Regions from separate parts of the Amycolatopsis sp. NPDC058278 genome, predicted to be linked through region 2. Evidence: riboswitches for the same ligand, from Rfam matches in the RefSeq annotation. Region 2 holds a riboswitch; the other holds the start of a gene.
What was found. Region 2 has a riboswitch for glycine ahead of gcvP (aminomethyl-transferring glycine dehydrogenase). Riboswitches for the same ligand answer to the same signal wherever they lie in the genome.
Positions count from the first base shown of each region.

Region 1: linked by a shared signal. The riboswitch ahead of gcvP (aminomethyl-transferring glycine dehydrogenase) and the one ahead of gcvP (aminomethyl-transferring glycine dehydrogenase) in region 2 are both predicted to bind glycine.

Region 1 is NZ_JBHVXZ010000128.1:10,011-20,260, forward strand. It holds gene gcvP (aminomethyl-transferring glycine dehydrogenase) at 1-1,639, opposite strand, end outside; glycine riboswitch at 1,814-1,912, opposite strand; gene ACFVYA_RS40995 (MerR family transcriptional regulator) at 1,955-2,533, opposite strand; gene ACFVYA_RS41000 (TetR/AcrR family transcriptional regulator) at 2,814-3,446, shown strand; gene trxA (thioredoxin) at 3,427-3,762, opposite strand; gene ACFVYA_RS41010 (MerR family transcriptional regulator) at 3,775-4,170, opposite strand; gene ACFVYA_RS41015 (bifunctional nuclease family protein) at 4,353-4,826, opposite strand; gene ACFVYA_RS41020 (MerR family transcriptional regulator) at 5,043-5,789, opposite strand; gene garA (glycogen accumulation regulator GarA) at 5,786-6,250, opposite strand; gene gcvH (glycine cleavage system protein GcvH) at 6,387-6,773, opposite strand; gene ACFVYA_RS41035 (CDP-alcohol phosphatidyltransferase family protein) at 6,867-7,484, opposite strand; gene ACFVYA_RS41040 (hypothetical protein) at 7,797-8,009, opposite strand; gene ACFVYA_RS41045 (hypothetical protein) at 8,310-8,813, shown strand; gene ACFVYA_RS41050 (hypothetical protein) at 8,845-9,240, shown strand; gene ACFVYA_RS41055 (AMP-binding protein) at 9,245-10,250, opposite strand, start outside.
Region 2 is NZ_JBHVXZ010000025.1:87,375-97,624, forward strand. It holds gene ACFVYA_RS15815 (alpha/beta fold hydrolase) at 28-990, shown strand; gene ACFVYA_RS15820 (general stress protein) at 1,135-1,659, opposite strand; gene ACFVYA_RS15825 (glutamine synthetase family protein) at 1,870-3,234, shown strand; gene ACFVYA_RS15830 (gamma-glutamyl-gamma-aminobutyrate hydrolase family protein) at 3,215-3,928, shown strand; gene ACFVYA_RS15835 (aldehyde dehydrogenase family protein) at 3,928-5,292, shown strand; gene ACFVYA_RS15840 (3-oxoacyl-ACP reductase) at 5,292-6,059, shown strand; gene ACFVYA_RS15845 (hypothetical protein) at 6,056-6,253, opposite strand; gene ACFVYA_RS15850 (helix-turn-helix domain-containing protein) at 6,326-7,642, shown strand; glycine riboswitch at 7,788-7,886, shown strand; gene gcvP (aminomethyl-transferring glycine dehydrogenase) at 7,931-10,250, shown strand, end outside.

The DNA.
Region 1 (10,250 bases), on a different contig from region 2:
CCAGCAGCCCGGCGGCGTCTTCGGCCGGCGCGAACGGGTGCAGGCCGGCGAACTCCGGCCAGGTGACCGGCTCCATCTCCGCGGTGGCGTTGAGCTTCATGGTGCATGAGCCCAGCGGGATCATGCTGCGGTCGAGGGCGACGTCGGAGTCCGCCAGCCGCCGCAGGTAGCGCAGCATCGCGGTTTCCGAGCGGTGTGCGTGGAAAACCGGGTGCGTGAGGTAGTCGCTCGTGCGCCGCAGCGGCGCCGGAAGCGCGTCCGCGGTGTCCGCGTCGAGTCCGTCCACATCGGACACGGAGACGCCGAACGCCTTCCACACGCCGGAAAGCCGCTCGCGGGTGGTGGTTTCGTCGCAGGCGATGCCGACGTGGTCCGCGTCGATCCGGCGCAGCGAGATGCCGAGGTCTCGAGCGGCTGCAACGATGGTGTCCGCCCGGCCGGGCACCGCGGCGACGACCGTGTCGAAGAACTCGCCGTGCACGACGTCGACACCGCCCTCGGCGAGGCCGGCGGCCAGCACGGTGGCCATCCGGTGCGCCCGCAGCGCGATCGAACACAGCCCCTCGGGCCCGTGGTACACCGCGTACATCGAGGCCATCACCGCCGGCAGGACCTGCGCGGTGCAGATGTTCGACGTCGCCTTCTCGCGGCGGATGTGCTGCTCGCGGGTCTGCAGGGCGAGCCGGTAGGCGGGCGTGCCGTCGGCGTCCTTCGAGACGCCGACCAGCCGGCCGGGCAGCTGCCGCTCCAGGCCTCGGCGCACCGCCAGGTAGGCGGCGTGCGGGCCGCCGAAGCCGAGCGGGACGCCGAACCGCTGCGTCGAACCGACGGCGACGTCGGCGCCGAGCTCGCCGGGCGGCCGGAGCAGGGTGAGGGCGAGGGGGTCGGCGGCGACGATGACCGCCGCGCCGTGCTTCTTGGCCTCGCCGATGGTGCGGTCGAGCTCCCGGACCGCACCGGACGCGCCGGGACAGGACAGCAGCACGCCGAAGAAGTCGCCGCCGAGCCCCAGTCCGGTCAGCCCTTGGGAAAGGTCTTCGACGACCAGTTCGATGCCGAGGGGCTCGGCCCGGGTCCGCAGCACGGCGAGGGTCTGCGGCAGGGTGTCTTCGTCGACGACGAACCGGCGGGACATCGCTCGCCCGGCCCGGCGCACCAGCGTCATCGCCTCGGCGGCCGCGGTGGCCTCGTCGAGCAGGGACGCGTTGGCGACGGGGAGCCCGGTCAGGTCCGCGATCACGGTCTGGAAGTTGAGCAGCGCTTCGAGCCGTCCCTGGGAGATCTCGGGCTGGTAGGGCGTGTAGGCGGTGTACCAGGCCGGGTTCTCGAGCACGTTGCGCCGGATGACGGGCGGGGTGACGGTGTCGTGGTAGCCGAGCCCGATCATCGAAGCGGTCAGCCGGTTGCGGCCGGCCAGCTCACGAAGTTCGGCGAGCGCCTGCGCTTCACTCGCGGCGGGCGGCAGTTCGAGTGGCTCGGCGGACTCCCGCAGCGACGACGGCACGGCTCGTTCGGCGAGTTCGTCGAGGGAGGTGACGCCGATGACGTCGAGGATGTGGCGGAGTTCGTCCGGGCCGGGCCCGATGTGCCGGTCGGCGAAGGGAAGGCCCTGTTCCAGGGAGGCGAGTGACGGATCCACGAGACCTCCTGGGGACAGCGGGGGTGGACCGGGACGGCGATGTCCTGGTCCTCCCCACTCTGTCCGTACCTCCCGGAGGAGGCGCCTGAGAGTTTCGCCCGCGTGGTTGAACCGGGCTTGCACCGTCGGCGGGGCCATCAGGCTGTGTCCTGACGACCCGCTTTCCAGAGGCGTCTCGTCCGCGCGGTCCAGGGTGCCTGAGAGGTTCCGGGGAGGACTTGCTCCTTCGGCGCCGAGCTCAAGGTGTGACTCGGACTCTCCCGCGCGGATTCGTCGACCGCACGGTGAACCTTACTCTGCCTGCCGCAGCGGTGATCAACCGGTCTTGCGGGCGTTGCGGCGCTGGGTGAGTTCGTCCGGTTCGTGCGTCTCGACGATGCCGCCGTCGGCGCGTTCGGCTTGGAACTCGTGGATGGTGCCGCTGATCTCCTGCATCGCGCCGCTGACGGCGATGCCGAAGACGCCCTGGCCGCCTTGGAGCAGGTCGACGATCTCCTCCGGCGAGGTGCACTCGTACACCGTGGTGCCGTCGGAGAACAGTGTCACCCGGGCCAGGTCGCGGACGCCGCGGAGGCGCAGGTGGTCGACCGCGACGCGGATGTTCTGGAGTGAGACGCCGGTGTCCAGGAGCCGCTTGACGACCTTGAGGACCAGGATGTCCTTGAAGGAGTACAGCCGCTGCGAGCCGGAGCCGTGCGCGGTGCGGATGCTGGGCGCGACCAGTTTGGTCCGGGCCCAGTAGTCGAGCTGGCGGTAGGTGATCCCGGCGATCTGGCACGCCGCCGGACCCCGGTAGCCCACCAGCTCGTCGGGCAGCGAATCGTCGGGGAACAGCTCCCCCTGCTCACCAGTCGCGACCTCGACAGGCTGCTTCTCGGAACCAGCCTCGACCACGCAAGCCTCCCCTCGCCCGACCTGGCGGCCGGCGAATGACAGCCGGAGGAGTCCCAGGAGTGGGACCCGCCGGAGATCAATCGCCACGGTCCGGCCCCAGACCGTGAATCACACCGTGGCGATTTACCTTCTTCGACGGTAAGCGCCCGGACAGTGCCGGTCAACGCGACGCGCGGCAAGCCTCAACGGTCGGCTGAGCCTTTGAGCCGTTCGCCGTACCCCCGACAGTGGCTCGTCAAACCCGGTGGACACTTTTTACTCAGTCAGGTAACTTTTACTCATGCAAGTAAACCCCGACCTCATGGCCGAACTGGGCCTCAGCGTCACCGAGGCCGCGCGCCGGGCGCAGATCATCGGCGCGACCATCGGCGTCCTGGCCGACCTCGGCTACCGCCGGACCACCTTCGCCAAGATCAAGGAGCGCGCCGGGCTCAGCAGCACCCGGCTGATCTCGTACCACTTCACGAACAAGGCCGGCCTGATGCAGGCCGTGCTCAGCACGGTCATCCAGACCAAGAGCGCGTTCCTCACCGAACGCACCGGCGGCGGCCTCGACCCGGCCGACCGGCCCGGCTACCTGCGGGCGCACATCGAGACGTCGATCGCGTTCCTGCGGGCCTACCCGGAGTGCGTCCGGGCGCTGACGGAGCTGGCCGCCAACGCCGACGACGCCGACGGCTGGGTGATGACGAAGGTGCTGGTCGACGACCTGCGCGTGCACGGCCTGGCCCGGCAGCTCAAGCAGGGCCAGGCCGAGGGCCTGTTCGGCGCCTTCACGCCCGAGGTGATGGCGATGTCGATCGCGCAGGCCATCGACGGCGTCGCCGCCGCCTACGCGGCCGACCCTTCGCTGGACCTCGAAACGTACGGGCGCGAAGTGGCGGACACGTTCGTCAAAGCGACGGCGCCTTGAGGACCCGGTCGAGCCGGTCTTCGATGCGGGCCTTCGGGAACGCGCCGACGATCGTCTCGACCGGCTCACCGCCGCGGAAGAGGATCATCGTCGGCAGCGACATGACCTGGTAGGAGCGGGTGGTCTCCGGGTTCTCGTCGGCGTTGATCTTGCGGACGGCGAGCTCGCCGGCGCGCTCGGTGGCCAGCTGCGCCAGCACCGGGCCGACCATCCGGCACGGGCCGCACCAGGTGGCCCAGAACTCGACGAGCACCGGGACGTCACTGCCGAGGACTTCGGCGAAAGTGGCGTCGGTGATGTCGGCAACTTCGGACATGGCAGGGCTCCTTCACGGGCGCGGGGATTCGGGCACGACACACGGATCGGGGGCCTGCCGGGCCAGGGCGGTGGCGAGTTTCGCGGCCAGCTCGCCGCGGATGCCGCCGAGCCGTGCGAGGAGCGCGTCGGCTTCTTCGAGCTTGCGGCGGTAGACCTCGATCGAACTCGCACAGGAGTCGCCGGTCTCGTGGCCGCTGCGCAGGCACTCGACGAACGGGCGGGTTTCGTCGAGGGTCAGGCCGACCGTCCGGAGGGTCTGGATCTCCTTGACGAGCTGGAGGTCGTCCTCGTCGTACTCGCGGTAGCCGTTCGCCGTGCGCCGGGCCTGCAGCAGGCCTTGGTCCTCGTAAAACCGCAGCGCACGGGTGGTGACACCCGTGCGCTGCGCAAGTTCTCCGATCCGCATGCCGTCGACGCTAGACGTTGACGTCCGCGTCAAGGCAAGTGAACCGCCTTACCGCGGGAGGAGCCGGGGGTCCGGGGGCGTGCCCCCGGGCGGGGCCTGGGGGTTGCACCCCCAGAAGACACGGCGAGGAGCTCAGGGCGAGCGCTTTCCGCGAGCACACCTCACCCAAGCTCCGAGCGCCCTCAGGTATCGGCTCCCCGGAAGTCTTCGGGCGACACGGAGTCGAGGAACTCGCGGAACTTCTCGACTTCGTCTTCCTGCTCGTCCGGGATGATGAGGCCGGCTTCCTCCAGCACCGAATCCACGGCGTGGATGGGGACGCCGATCCGCAGGGCCAGCGCGACCGAGTCGCTCGGCCGGGCGGACACCCGGATGTCGCCGTCGAACACGAGCTCCGCGAAGAACGTGCCCTCCTTCAGGTCGGTGATGACGACCTGCTCCAGCTCCCGGCCGAGCGCTCCGATGACCTCTTTCAGCAGGTCATGCGTGAGCGGGCGGGCGGGGCGGACCCCCTGCTGCTCCAAGGCGATGGCAGTGGCTTCGACCGAGCCGATCCAGATCGGCAGGTACCGTTCGCCCTCGGTCTCCCGCAGCAACAAGATCGGCTGATTCGCGGGCAGCTCGACCCGCACACCGACGACGCGCATTTCGCTCATCGGGCTTCGCCTCCCTCTCGTGCGCACGGGCTGCAGCGCTGAACCGGCTTCACGCCCATACTCCCGACGCTACCCGTCATCCGTGCGCTGTGCTCGCTGTCCGGACTCTCTCGGTTCGCCTGCCGCAAACCCGTGCCTTCACGGTACGGCATGCGGTGCCGAACATTCAGTCATTGACATGGGACCGCAAAGAGGATCTCACTGTCCCGTTATCGATCAACACCCGGAGACGCCGCGGATTCCGGCCTTGACGAGGAGCGTGTGCAGGGTCACGGACAGCGCCGCCAGCTCCCGCACCACCTCGTCGGCCCGGGCCTTGGCCTCCGGGTCGCGGTGCCGGTACACCGGCGTCACGATCTGCTCCAGCAGCCCGACCTCGCGGTCGGCCGCGGCGCGGAAGGCACGCAGGTGTCTCGGCTCGATCCCGAATTCGGTCATCGCCTTGACCGTCCGCGCGACCAGCACCGCGTCCGGGTCGAAGAACCCGGCGGGACCGGGCCGGACCAGGCCGTACTGCTGCAGCTCGGCCAGTGCCGGCGCGTCGATGCCGGCCTCCTCCAGGAGCTCCTCCTGGGTCAGGCGCAGCTCCTTGCCCGCGGTGAAGTCGTCCGCCACCGGCAGGCCGACGTTCTCCGCCGGTGCGTCGATCGGCACCAGCCGGCGCGGCGGGCGGGGCAGGGCCGCGGTGGGCCCGGCCCCCGAGTCCGCCGCGTCCAGCTGTTCCTTGATGACCTTCAACGGGAGGTAGTGGTCCCGCTGGGCGGCCAGGACGAACCTCAGTCGCTCCACGTCCGCCGCGGCGAACTGCCGGTAACCCGACGGCGTCCGGCCCGGCTGGACCAGGCCCTCCGCTTCGAGGAACCGGATCTTGGAGATGGTGACATCGGGGAAGTCGCCGCGCAGCTGCGCGAGGACCGCCCCGATGCTCAATCCGTGGTTCTGTGGCCGCCCGGCCGCCGTCACTGCGCCCCCTCGCCGGACAGCCCCGGGCCGGTCAGGAAGACCAGGCGGAACTTCCCGATCTGCACCTCGTCGCCGCCGGCGAGCACCGCCTGGTCGACCGGCTCGCGGTTGACGTAGGTGCCGTTGAGGCTGCCGACGTCGATGACGACGAACTCGCCGCCTTCACGCCGGAATTCGGCGTGCCGGCGGGAGACGGTGACGTCGTCGAGGAAGATGTCGCTGTCCGGGTGCCGCCCGGCGCTGGTGGTGTCGCGGTCGAGCAGGAACCGCGAACCCGCGTTCGGCCCGCGCTTCACGACCAGCAGGGCAGAACCCGCGGGCAGGGCGTCGACACCCTGGACCGGGGCTTCCGGGGCGGGCTCGCGGCCTTCGGCTTCGGCCAGGAAATCGGCCCGGAAGACAGAGGTCCGCTCCGGAGACTGCTCCGGGGGAACGCCGCCGGGCCCGTCGTTCGTGCTCACCTGAGCTCTCCTCCACACATGCTGTGTTGCCAGTACTCAAGAACGTGTAGCTGCCAACGTACCGTGCCTGATCGATTCTCCGAGCCCCGGCTCCCCGAACCGGCGCAGCGCTGGTCCGACCGGGTGGGCGCGGGGTTCAGCCCTTGGTCAGGGCGTCGTACGCCTCGGCTTCGAGCAGGGCTTCCAGGCCCGCCGGGTCGTCGAGCCGGATCTCGATCAGCCAGCCCTCGCCGTAGGGGTCGCTGTTGATCAGCTCGGGCGAGTCGGCGACGGCGTCGTTGACCGCGACGACCTCCCCGTCGACCGGCGCGAACAGCTCGGAGACGCTCTTGGTCGACTCGACCTCGCCGAAGACGTCGCCCGCGCTCACCTGCCTGCCGACGTCGGGCAGGTCGACGAACACGACGTCGCCGAGCTGGTCCTGCGCGTACTCGGTGATGCCGACGCGCACGAGGGTGTCCTCGCCGCGGGTGGCGACCCACTCGTGTTCCTCGGTGTAGCGAAGCTCTTCAGGAGCGGACACCGCCGGTCCCCTTTCATGCCCTCACTGGCGAAAAGTGTTGGGCGAAGTCTTACACCCACACGGCGCAGCCGCCCGCCACGACCCGGGGAAAGCTCATTCCGCTCCGGCGTCGCGCAGGGCGTTGCGCGCCTGCACGACGTAGAGCACGCCGGACCAGACGTAGAGGACGGCGCCCCAGATGGTGAAGGCGTAGCCGATCGGCCGCGCGACCGCGGCGACGTCCGAGCCGCCCTGCGCGAGCAGCAGGAACGGGAAGGCGTACATCAGGACGAAGGTGGCGCCCTTCCCGATGTAGGTGACCTCCGGCGGCGCGAAGCCGCGGCGGCGCAGGGTGACGACGCAGACCCCGAGCACGGCCTCCCGCAGGACCAGCGGGACGACGACCCACCACGGAATGATGTTGCGCACGAGGAAGGCGACGAGGGTGGCGAGGATGTAGAGCCGGTCGGCGGCGGGGTCGAGCAGCTGCCCGAGCCGGGACATCTGGTTGAGCCAGCGGGCGAGCTTGCCGTCGAGCCAGTCGGTCAGGGCGCTGAAGACGAGCAGGGCGAGCGCCCAGCCGTCTTCTTCCGGGCCGAGCAGCAGCCAGAGGAAGACGGGCACCCCGGCCAGCCGCAGCAGGGAGAGGATGTTGGGGACGTTCAGGGCCTGCCGCAGCAAAGACGGCTCGGCATCCGCCTGAGCGGCGGGTTCGGGGGCGGCTGTGCTCACCGGGCCATTAAACAGCGGCACGGGCCCGGGCCGCCCGGTGGTGCGGCACGGGAGCGTGCCGGCCGGCGGGGGCATCCCGGCTCGCGGACGGCGGATCGGCGGCGGGTGCGCACCACTCGATGCGGCGGCCCGGCGTGGCGCGGGCGCCTCTGCGGCCGGCGGCCCCTCCGGCTCGTACCCGCTGCCCGCCGGGCTCGAGGAGACGGCGCGGCGCCCGGCCGGGCCCCCGATCGTCCGGTGGCCGGCCCCGAGGCGCTCCGGCGCAGGTCGGGCGCGAAGCCGGGCCGCCCCCGCAGCCCGGCCCGGTCCGGGTCAGCTCGCGCGGCGGCGGTGGCTCCACCCGCGTCGCTGCAGCTCGGCGCTGGTCAGCGACTCCGGGCGGCCTCGGTAGTCGGTGCCCATCCAGCGGGCGCGGCCGGCTCGGCCCTCGAGGACGTACGGGCGGCCGCAGCACCAGACCACGGTGCTCGGGACGGTCGGCGGACTGGACGGGTCTTCGGTGCTGGTCACAGCGTCGGCGTTCATCGCTCTCACGGGTTCGGGACGGGGATTCGGGACGGGGAAGCCCTTCGGCCTCCACCAAGATCTTCGGCGCGCGCGGCCGGATTGTTAACCGTCGCGGCGCGAATTAGACCGATCGATTCTTGATGACAGCGGGAGGTTTCGGAGCGTGAACGGAATGTTAATCGTCCATTGTGGACACCATTCGGGAGGCCACCGGACCCGCCCGCCGACCCGCTGTTGTAATCTCCGGCACACCCGTGGGCGCGTCGCTCCACCGGGCCCAGGACGACCGCACCAGCCGGCCGGGGAGGAAGGATCGCGGTGCCCCACCCGACCACCACGAGGACGTGGCTCGTGGCCTGCCTCGCCCTGCCCGCGCTCGCCGCCTGTTCCGGCGACCCCGCCGCGCAGGCTCCCCCGGCCCCGCCGTCCGCCGCCGCCTCCTCGTCCGTGCCGACGTCGGCCGGCACCCCGCCGCCGCCACCGTCCCCCGGCGGCAGCGAGCCCGCGCCCGCCCCGGCGACCAAGCCGTCCGGGCCGCCGCCGTCGGTGCCCGGGTCGTGCGGCACCGTCAACGCCGCCAGCGGGCTCACCCTCTACGTCTTCGACAGCGGGTCCGCCGGGGTCAGCTGCGTCTCGGCGACGAAGCTGGTCGGCGACTTCCACCGCAAGATCGCCGGGCGCCAGGGCGCCGGCTCGAACGACGCGGTGAACGAGACCGTCGACGGCTGGCTGTGCACGTCGGGGCCGCCCGCCGCCCAGGGCGGCACCACCTGCACCAAGGGCGAGCAGACGGTCTTCGCCGCCGTCGTGCCGTCCGAATGACTCCGTTCCTCCTCACGCTCCTGAAGGGTCCATGAAGACACTCGCGTACCCCCTGCTGCTCGTCGCCGCGGCCGTCACGCTGGCCGGCTGCGGCAGTGACCCGGCGCCCGCCGCGCCTTCTTCGGAGGCGCCCGTGCCCGCCGCGGCCGCGGCGGCGGGGTCGACGGCCCCCGGCGTGCCGTGCGGCGACGTCACCGGTACGGGCGGCGCGAAGACGGCGGTCGTCGCGCACGGCAAGGTCGACTGCACCGCGGCGGCGAAGCTGCTGAAGGACTACTTCGCGAAGCTGACCCCGGCCGAGGCGAACGACGCCGACGGCCCGGGCCCGATCGTCCTCGACGAGTGGACGTGCGGCAGCGGCCCGAACGACCCGGTGACGGCGTGCTCGACCGAGGACGGCCGCCAGGTCGAGGGCACCCGCAGCTGAGCCGTCAGGACTTGAGGTCGGGGAAGTCCTCCTCGCGGTACTCCGTGCCCTCCGGCCGCTTCGGGTCGCTCTCGCGGCCCCGCAGCTCGACGCGGCGGATCTTGCCCGAGATCGTCTTCGGCAGCTCCGCGAACTCGAGCCGCCGGATCCGCTTGTACGGCGCCAGGTGCTCGCGGCAGTACGCCAAGATCGACCGCGCCGTCTCGGCGTCCGGTTCGAAGCCCGCCGCCAGCACGACGTACGCCTTGGGCACCGCCAGCCGGATCGGGTCGGGGGCCGGGACGACCGCCGCCTCGGCCACCGCCTCGTGCTCGATGAGGACGCTCTCCAGCTCGAACGGCGAAATGCGGTAGTCCGACGCCTTGAACACGTCGTCGGTGCGCCCGACGTAGGTGAGGTAGCCCCGTTCGTCGATCGAACCGACGTCACCGGTGTGGTAGAAGCCGCCGGCGAACGCGGCCGACGTGCGTTCGTCGTCGTCCGCGTAGCCGGTCATCAGGCCGACCGGGCGGTGGGCGAGGTCCAGGCAGATCTCGCCCTCCGTGGCGCGCTCGCCGCTGACCGGGTCGACCAGCGCGACCACGAAGCCGGGCAGCGGGCGCCCCATCGAGCCGGGCACGACGTCCTGGCCCGGCGTGTTCGCGATCTGGACGCTGCTTTCGGTCTGGCCGAAGCCGTCGCGGATGGTGACGCCCCACGACTTCCGGACCTGCTCGATCACCTCGGGGTTGAGCGGCTCCCCCGCCCCGACGACCTTCTTCGGCGGTGTCTTCAGCGCCGTCAGGTCGGCCTGGATGAGCATCCGCCACACGGTCGGCGGCGCGCAGAAGCTCGTCACGCCGCAGCGGTCCATCAGCGCCAGCAAGGCGCCCGCGTCGAACCGGCTGTAGTTGTAGAGGAACACCGTCGCCTCGGCGTTGAACGGCGCGAAGAAGTTGCTCCACGCGTGTTTCGCCCAGCCCGGCGAGGAGATGTTCAAGTGGACGTCGCCGGGCTCCAGCCCGATCCAG
Region 2 (10,250 bases):
CGAACGCGAGCGTGCTGAGCTGGGCGGATGACGCCACCCACGGACAGTTTCGCCCCGCGCACCCGGGTCGTCCACGGGTACGAGCGCGCCTACCGGATGGCCGGGCGCGGGCCGGCCCTGCTCTTCCTGCACGGTATCGGCGACGACTCGTCGACCTGGCTCGACCTGCTGGCGTCGCTTTCGGCCGACTTCACGGTGATCGCGCCCGACCTGCTCGGCCACGGCTCTTCGGCCAAGCCGCGCGCGGACTACTCGGTCGCGGCCTACGCGTGCGGCATGCGCGACCTGCTGACCACCCTCGACGTCGACCGGGTGACGGTGGTCGGGCACTCGCTCGGCGGCGGCGTCGCCATGCAGTTCGCCTACCAGTTCCCGGAACGGTGCGAACGCCTCGTGCTGGTCGGCTCGGGTGGGGTCGGGGCGGGTGTCCACCCGCTGCTGCGCCTGGCCGCGGCGCCGGGGGCGGGGCTGGTGCTGCCGCTGCTGGGGACGCCGCCCGCGGTGGCGGCGCTGCGCGGGTTCGCCGGGCTGCTGCGGGTCTTCGACGACGCGGACCTCGACTACGTGCTGACCCGGTACGCGCGGCTGGTCGAGCCGGGCACGCGCTCGGCGTTCCTGCGGACGCTGCGCTCGGTCGTCGACTGGCGCGGGCAGGTGGTCAACATGCTGGACCGGTGCTACCTGACCGAGGGCATCCCGACGCTGCTCGTGTGGGGCACGGAGGACAGCGTGGTGCCGAGCGGCCACGCGCTACGCGCGCACCGGGCGATGCCGGGCAGCAGGCTGGTCCTCTTCGAGGGCGCGGGCCACTTCCCGCACCGGTCGGATCCGGAGCGGTTCCTGGAGATCCTGCGGGACTTCCTGGCGGAGACCCCGCCGGCCCGGTACGACCGGGCGCGGTGGGGGGAGCTGCTGCGTGCGGGCCGTCCGGCGGAAGCGCCCGGGACGGCGGGGTTGCCGGACGTGCCGGCGGTGTCGTCGGGCACCTGAGCAGCCCCCGTTTTCCACGCTACCGGCGGGCACCGACAGTTTCCGGGGTGGCCGGCGGGGTTGTCCCCAGGCACGGCGACGGGGTTGTCCCCAGGCACGGCGAAGGCCGCCTCCCGGGGGAGACGGCCTTCCGGTCGACGGGCGTCAGCGGCCGAACGCGCTGCGCGCCGCGAGGTCGGCCAGCAGCGCGCGGCCCTTCTCGGCGTTGCGCGGCTGGGACAGGACGTCGTAGCGGCGGGCGACCAGCTGGCTCTGCGAGATGAACCCGCGCTTGTTCCGGTTCACCGCGTAGCCCAGCGCGCCGAAGAGCAGGTTGAACCCGAGCCCGGCGACCAGGCCGATCACGATCGGGACCAGGCCGGCACCCGGGTTGAGCAGGCTGAGCATCAGGCCGAGGAACAGACCGAACATCGCGCCGGACGTCGCCGCGCTGCCCAGGACCTTGCTCCACGACATCTTGCCGGCGACCCGCTCGACGAGCAGTGGCTCCACGCCCACGATCGTGACGTCGGTGACGGGGAAGTCGGTGCCCGCGAGGTGGTCGACCGCGCGCTGGGCCTGCTCGTAGGACTCGTACGAACCGATCGGCCAGCCGGTGGGCAGGGTCGGCAGCTGGGGCCGGGCCTGCTGCTGTCCGATCGTGCTCTGCTGCGTGAATGCTGTGGTCATCGATCTCACCTCTCTTGCCCCGTACAACGTGCGGGGACCCCGGTTTCCTCCCGGACGGGCGAATTCACAGGCTCTTCTCAGCCGGGCAACCCGGACAATCCAGCCACGAGTGCAATGGCTCAGAAAAATACCTTTTCTCGGGTTGACCCAGCCTACCTCACCGGGTAGGAAGGACCGGCAAAGGATTCATACCAAACCTTTGGGGCGACGATGGCACGCAGGCGAGGCATGCTCACGCTCGACGAACTCCGGGCGCGCGTGGACGCGGGCACGATCGACACGGTGCTCGTCGCGCTCACCGACATGCAGGGCAGGCTGCAGGGCAAGCGCTGCTCGGCCGAGTACTTCCTGGACGAGGTCGTCGGCCACGCCACCGAGGCCTGCAACTACCTGCTCGCCGTCGACGTCGACATGAACACCGTCGGCGGGTACGCGCTCTCCTCCTGGGACAGCGGGTACGGCGACTTCGTGCTGCGCCCCGACCTCGAGACGCTGCGGGAGATCCCCTGGCACGAGGGCACCGCGCTGGTCCTGGCCGACGTCGAACGCGTGCAGGGCGGCCCGGTTTCGGTGTCGCCGCGCCAGATCCTGCGCGGCCAGCTCGACCGCCTCGCCGAACGCGGGCTCGCCGCCTTCGTCGGCACCGAGCTCGAGTTCATCGTCTTCGACGACACCTACGAGGCCGCCTGGGACAAGCGCTACCACGGCCTCAAGCCCGCCAACCAGTACAACGTCGACTACTCGATGCTCGGCACCGCGCGGCTGGAGCCGCTGCTGCGCCGCATCCGCAACGACATGGCGGGTGCCGGGCTCTACCCCGAGTCGGCCAAGGGCGAGTGCAACCCCGGCCAGCAGGAGATCGCCTTCCGCTACACCGATGCCCTCAGCACGTGCGACAACCACAGCGTCTACAAGAACGGCGCCAAGGAGATCGCCGCGCAGGAGGGCAAGAGCCTCACCTTCATGGCGAAGTACAACGAGCGCGAGGGCAACTCCTGCCACATCCACATCAGCCTGCGCTCCACCGAGGGCCGCGCGGTGCTGGCCGGGGACAGCGAGCACGGCTTCTCGAAGCTGATGGAGCACTTCCTCGCCGGCCAGCTCGCCGGGCTGCACGAGCTGACCTACTTCTTCGCGCCGAACGTCAACTCTTACAAGCGGTTCGTGCCCGGCAGCTTCGCGCCGACCGCGATCGCCTGGGGCACCGACAACCGCACCTGCGCGCTGCGCGTCGTCGGGCACGGCGAGTCGCTGCGCGTGGAGAACCGGGTGCCGGGCGGGGACGTCAACCCGTACCTCGCCGTGGCCGCGCTCATCGCCGCCGGGCTCCACGGCATCGAGAACGAGCTGGAGCTCGAAGAGCCGTTCACCGGCAACGCCTACGACTCCGGCCTGGGCACCGTCCCGACCACGCTCCCCGAAGCCGCCGCCGCGCTCGCGGAGAGCGAGCTGGCGCGCGAGGCGTTCGGCGAAGACGTCGTCGAGCACTACCTGAACGCGGCGAAGATCGAGGTGGACGCCTACAACGCCGCCGTCACCGACTGGGAGCTGATCCGTGGCTTCGAGCGCCTCTGACCACCGGCCCGTCATCGGCCTCACCAGCTACCTCGAACCCGCGAAGTTCCTGGTCTGGGACACCGAGGCCGTGCTGCTGCACCGGGTCTACGTCGACTGCGTCGTCGCGGCGGGCGGCCTCCCGGTGCTGCTCCCGCCGGTGTCCGACGGGTACGGCCGGCTGATGTCCACTGTGGACGGCCTGGTGCTCACCGGTGGCGCCGACGTCGAGCCGGAGCGCTACGGCCGGGAGCCGCACCCGGCCACCTACGTCCGGCCGGAGCGGGACGCCTTCGAGTTCGGCCTGTTCGAAGCCGCGCGCAAGGCGGGCAAGCCGGTGCTCGGCGTGTGCCGCGGCCTGCAGGTGATGAGCGTCGCCCTCGGCGGCACCCTGGCCCAGCACCTGCCCGAAAGCGTGCACACAACCGAACACCAACCGGCGCCCGCGACCTTCGGCCGGGGCACGGTCACGCTGGCCGAAGGCAGCCGGGCGGCGGCGATCCTCGGGCCCGAGACCAAGACCCTGTGCTACCACCACCAGGCGATCGACCGGCTCGGCGCCGGCCTGGAGGCCGTCGGGTGGGCGGCCGACGGCACGATCGAAGCCGCGGAGGTGCCGGGCGAATTCACGCTGGGCGTCCAGTGGCACCCCGAGCAGGACAGCGACGACGTCCGGCTGTTCCAGGCTCTCGTCGACGCGAGCAAGGAGAAGTGATGACCACGTTCGACGTCCGGAACCCCGCCACCGAAGAGGTGGTGCGGACGGTCGCGCTGACCAGCGCCGAAGAGACCGACGCGGCGATCGCCCGCGCGCACGCGGCGTTCCCGGCGTGGCGCGACGTCACCCCCGGCGACCGCGCGCGGCTGCTGCGCCGCTTCGCCGACGCCGTCGAGGCCGACATCGAGCACCTCGCGCGGCTGGAGGTCGAGAACTCCGGGCACACCATCGGCAACGCCCGCTGGGAGGCGGGCAACGTCCGCGACGTCCTCAACTACTACTCCGCGGCGCCGGAACGCCTGATCGGCAAGCAGATCCCGGTTCCGGGCGGCATCAACGTCACCTTCCAGGAGCCACTGGGCGTGGTCGGGGTGATCGTGCCGTGGAACTTCCCGATGCCGATCGCCGGCTGGGGGTTCGCGCCCGCGCTCGCCGCCGGCAACACCGTCGTCCTCAAGCCCGCCGAGCTGACGCCGCTGACCGCCCTCCGGCTGGCCGAGCTGGCTCGCGAGGCCGGTGTCCCGGAGGACGTCTTCCAGGTGCTGCCCGGCAAGGGATCCGTGGTCGGGCAGCGGTTCGTCGAGCACACGGGCGTGCGCAAGGTCGTCTTCACGGGCTCGACCGAGGTCGGCAAGCAGGTCATGGCGGGCTGCGCGGCGCAGGTGAAGCGGGTGACGCTGGAGCTGGGCGGCAAGAACGCCAACATCGTCTTCGCCGACTCCGACCTGGAGAAGGCCGCGGCGACCGCGCCCTACGGCGTCTTCGACAACGCGGGCCAGGACTGCTGCGCGCGGTCGCTGATCCTGGTGCAGGCGAGCGCGTACGACCGGTTCATGGAACTGCTGGAGCCCGCGGTGCACGGCGTCGTCGTCGGCGACCCGGCCGACGAGAAGACCGAGATGGGCCCGCTGATCTCGGCCGCGCACCGGGAGAAGGTCGCTTCCTACGTGCCCGACGACGCGCCCGTGGCGATCCGCGGCACCGCGCCCGCGGGCCGCGGCTTCTGGTTCCCGCCGACCGTCCTCACCCCGCCGGACCTGCACCACCCGGTCGCGGCCGAGGAGGTCTTCGGCCCGGTCGTCGCCGTCGTGCCGTTCGAGGAGGAGGCCGACGCGATCCGGATGGCCAACGCGACCGAGTACGGCCTGTCCGGGTCGATCTGGACCCGCGACGCCGGCCGCGCGTTCCGGGTCGCGCGCGGTGTCGAAGCCGGCAACCTCTCGGTGAACTCGCACTCGTCGGTGCGCTACTGGACACCGTTCGGCGGCTTCAAGCAGTCCGGTCTCGGCCGCGAGCTCGGCCCGGACGCCGCCGCGGCGTTCACCGAAACCAAGAACGTCTTTCTGAGCACGGAGGAGTAATGGTCCAGCGTTTCGAAGGCCGCGTCGCGGTCATCACCGGCGGCGCGAGCGGCATCGGGCTCGCCTCGGCCCGGCGCCTGGCGAGCGAAGGCGCGAAGGTCGTCATCGCGGACCTCACGCCGGCCGAGGGCAAGGCGGCCGCCGACGAGATCGGCGGCGCGTTCATCCAGACCGACGTCACCGACGCCGAGCAGGTCGAGAACCTGTTCCACAGCACGGTGGAGCAGTTCGGCTCGGTCGACGTCGCCTTCAACAACGCCGGCATCTCGCCGCCGGAGGACGACTCGATCCTCACCACCGGCATCGAGGCGTGGGACCGCGTGCAGCGCGTCAACCTGACGTCGGTGTACCACTGCTGCAAGGCCGTCCTGCCGCACATGCAGCGCCAGGGCAAGGGCTCGATCATCAACACGGCGTCGTTCGTGGCGGTGATGGGCGCGGCGACCTCGCAGATCTCCTACACCGCGTCCAAGGGGGGCGTGCTCGCGATGAGCCGCGAGCTTGGGGTGCAGTTCGCGCGGGAGAACATCCGCGTCAACGCGCTGTGCCCGGGACCGGTGAACACGCCGCTGCTCAAGGAGCTGTTCGCCAAGGACCCGGAACGCGCGGCGCGGCGCCTGGTCCACGTGCCGGTGGGCCGCTTCGCCGAGCCGGAGGAGATCGCGGCCGCGGTCGCCTTCCTGGCCAGCGACGACGCCAGCTTCATCACGGCGTCGCAGTTCCTGGTCGACGGCGGCATCTCCGGCGCGTACGTCACCCCGATCTAACGCTTCGTCGGTTTCTTGACGCCGTAGACCTCCCGCAGGTAGCTCCAGGCGGCGTTGAGCTTCTTCCGCTCCTCGGAGACGAGCCGTTCGCGACGGCGCAGGACGCGAGTGGCGACCTGGGAGGCGAGGAAGGCCCCGGCGGCGAAGGTCAGCACGCCGACGATGAGCGTCAGGGCGACGATGGTGGTGGTCATGGTGACCAGCGTCGACGCCGGGTGGGCGATTCGTCCCTGCGCAAAGCTAGCCGGTTTCGTTAGCTTTGTGAGGTGACGCACTGGCGCGCCGACGAGTGGGCGGAAGCGGTCCGGGCCGGCATCCGCGGGCGGGGTCTTTCGCTGGACGAGGCCGCGCGGCGCATCGGCGTTCCGACGTCGACGCTGCGCAGCTGGCTCGAACACCGGCACGCGCCGAAGGTGACCGTCTTCGACCACTGGGCCGAGCTCGCCGAGGTCACCGGGCTCGGTGAGGCCGAGCTGCTGCGGGTCGCCGGGGTGCTGCCCGACAGCCTCGCGAGCCCGGTGCACGTCGCGCAGGCGGCGAAGGCGCTGCGGGAGGGCATCGACCGGGCCGGGCAGTTCCTCCGCCAAGCCACCGCGCTGGTGTACTCCTCGCCCGGCACGCAGGTGGCCAACGCCATCGCGGCGTCGCCGATCGACTGGGAGATGCGGATCCGCTCGGCCACCCGCGGCGACGAGGTCCGCGTGACCTACCACCACTACGTCGGGATCGTGCCGCCGCGGGACTTCCCCCACGACGACGCCGAGGTGCGCCGCATCATCGAGCACGAGGTCCTCGGCGAGCTTTGGCGGCCGCTCGGGCTGTACTGGCGGGTCGCCGAGGTGCACGACTGGCACGAGCCGCCCCGGCTGGTCATCCAGGTGCCCGAGCAGGAGGCGACCCGCCCGCCCGTGCCGTCGCCGGTCGTCGCCGCGCCGCCGGTGGTCGTGCTGTCGCCGATCTGGGGCTACGGCGAGCTGCTGGCCTCGCTGGTGGCCGACGGCCTCGGGTTCGGCAACGTCGACTTCCGCTACTTCGGCCTCCCCGACGCGATGGAAGACCGGGTCCGGATCACCGCCCGCGAGCTGGCCGGACCCGCACCCCGGCTGGTGCAGTCGGTACCGCCGATCATGCTGCTGCACGGCCTGGCCGTGCCGGACCTGACCGGACGGCTCCCGGTCGTGGTCCGCTACGGCCCCCGCATGCGCGAGCGGGCAGCGCGTATTTACCGCGAGCCGCTGCTCGAAGCAGGGTTCGCGGACCCTCTCGAGGGCGCCCGCGCGATCGAGGAGGCGATCGCGGTCCCGCCGGGCTGCGCGTACTTCGAGGTGACCCTGGACGACGCCGACGTCTTCGACGGCGACCGCCCCTGCATGGACCGGCTCAACGACTCGGTGGCGTGGCACGCCGAGCAGATCGTCGAGCAGGTCCTGCTGGGCGCGGGCCTGCCCCCGGTCCCGCTCGGCGGGCCGTTGAAACGCCTGGTCCTGCCCTCGGGGAGGGTGCGGCGCCCACCGGCCCTTGCCGGGAAGGTGGTGCACCGGGGCGGCGGTCGAGATCACTGTGGTGTTGGCCGGGTGAAGTAGACGTCTCCCGGAAGCGCCGGGTACCGTAGCCGCCACAACTGCAGATCGGGCCGTCGAGCCGAGGCGGGAGAGCCCTCACGAACTCAGTGGGGCACCGAAGGAGCAAACTCCCCGGAATCTCTCAGGTATCCGCTACCGCTTCGTGCGAGGCCACTCTGGAAAGCAGGCGCACCCGCGCCTCACCCAAGGTGAAAGCCGTGTCGCACACGGTGAAACTCTCAGGTGCCATGACAGAGGGGGAGTTCCCAGCGCACCGTTCTGTCCGGTGCCCGGCCCGAGGAGCTCCCGATCACTTCCACGCAGTTCGACGCCCGCCACATCGGCCCGTCCGAGGCCGAACGCGCGAAGATGCTCGCCGAGTGCGGTTACGGCAGCCTGGACGCCCTGGTCGGCGCCGCCGTCCCGAGCGCCATCCGCGCCACCGCCGACCTGCGGCTGCCGCCCGCCGCGTCCGAAGAGGACGCCACCGCGGAGCTGCGCGCCCTCGCCGCGCGCAACCGGCCGATGACGCAGATGATCGGCCTCGGCTACTCCGACACGGTCACCCCCGGCGTGATCCGCCGCAACGTCCTCGAGAACCCGGCCTGGTACACCGCGTACACGCCCTACCAGCCGGAGATCTCCCAGGGCCGCCTCGAAGCGCTGCTCAACTTCCAGACCATGGTCGCCGACCTGACCGGCCTGGCCACCGCGAACGCGTCCCTGCTGGACGAGTCGACCGCCGTCGCCGAAGCCGTCACGCTGATGCGCCGCGCGTCGAAGTCCAAGTCGAACAAGGTCGTGCTCGACGCCGAGTGCCTGCCGCAGACCATCGCCGTCGTGCGGACCCGGGTCGAGGCCCTGGGCATCGAGGTCGAGGTCCGCGACCTGCTGACCGGCCTGCCGGAGGAGTTCTTCGGCGTCGTCGTCCAGTACCCCGGCGCGTCCGGCGTGCTGCGCGGCCGCGGCTTCCACCACGCGATTTCCGAGTCGGCGAAGGCCGCGGGCGCGCTGTTCACCGTCGCCGCCGACCTCCTCGCGCTCACCCTGATCACCGCGCCCGGCGAGTTCGGCGCCGACGTCGCCGCGGGCTCGACCCAGCGCTTCGGCGTCCCGCTCGGCTACGGCGGCCCGCACGCCGGGTACATGTCGGTCCGCTCCGGCCTCGAGCGGTCGCTGCCCGGGCGCCTGGTCGGCGTCTCGGTCGACGCCGACGGCAACTCCGCTTACCGACTCGCGCTGCAGACCCGTGAGCAGCACATCCGCCGCGAGAAGGCGACGTCGAACATCTGCACCGCGCAGGTCCTGCCGGCCGTGCTGGCCGCGATGTACGCGGTCTACCACGGCCCGGACGGCCTGAAGAAGATCGCCCAGCGCGTCCACGGCCTCGCCGCGGGCTTCGCCGGGGCCCTGCGCAAGACCGGCGTCGAGGTCGTGCACGAGTCCTTCTTCGACACCGTCGTCGCGCGCGTGCCGGGCCGGGCCGCCGAGGTCCACGCGGCCGCCCGCGAGGCCGGGATCAACCTCGGTCACGTCGACGCCGACCACGTCCGCGTCGCCTTCGACGAGGTCAGCACCCCGGCGATCACCGCGAAGGTGCTGCGTGCGTTCGGCATCGAGGCGGACGTCGAAGACGGCGTCGCCCTGCCGAACGGCCTGGCCCGCGAGAGCGGCTTCATGGGCCACGAGGTCTTCGGCACCCACCGCTCCGAGACGGCGATGCTGCGCTACCTGCGCCGGCTGTCCGACCAGGACTACGCGCTCGACCGCGGCATGATCCCGCTCGGCTCCTGCACGATGAAGCTCAACGCCACCACCGAGATGGAGCCGATCAGCTGGCGAGAGTTCGCCGGCATCCACCCGTTCGCGCCCGCCGAGGACGCTTCGGGGTACCACACGCTCGTGGGGCAGCTCGCGGACTGGCTGGCCGAGGTCACCGGCTACGACAAGGTGTCGCTCCAGCCGAACGCGGGCAGCCAGGGCGAGCTCGCCGGCCTCCTCGCGATCCGCGCTTACCACCGCGCGAACGGCGACGAGGCACGTGACGTCTGCCTGATCCCGTCGTCGGCGCACGGCACCAACGCCGCGTCCGCGGTGCTCGCCGGGATGCGCGTGGTCGTCGTCAAGTGCACCGACGAGGGCAACGTCGACCTGGCCGACCTGCGCTCCAAGGTGGACGCGCACAAGGACACGCTCGCCGCGATCATGGTCACCTACCCGTCCACGCACGGCGTGTACGAGCACGACATCGACGAGCTGGCGAAGATCGTCCACGACGGAGGCGGCCAGGTGTACGTGGACGGCGCGAACCTCAACGCCCTGCTCGGCCTGGCCAAGCCGGGCGAGTTCGGCGGCGACGTCTCGCACCTGAACCTGCACAAGACCTTCTGCATCCCGCACGGCGGCGGTGGCCCCGGTGTCGGCCCGGTCGCGGTGCGCGCGCACCTCGCGCCGTACCTGCCCAACCATCCGCTGCTCGATGCTGCGGGCCCGGAGACCGGCGTCGGCCCGATCAGCGGCGCGCCGTACGGCTCGGCGTCGATCCTGCCGATCTCCTGGGCCTACGTCCGGATGATGGGCGCGCCCGGCCTGACCGCGGCCACGAAGGTCGCCGTGCTCGCCGCGAACT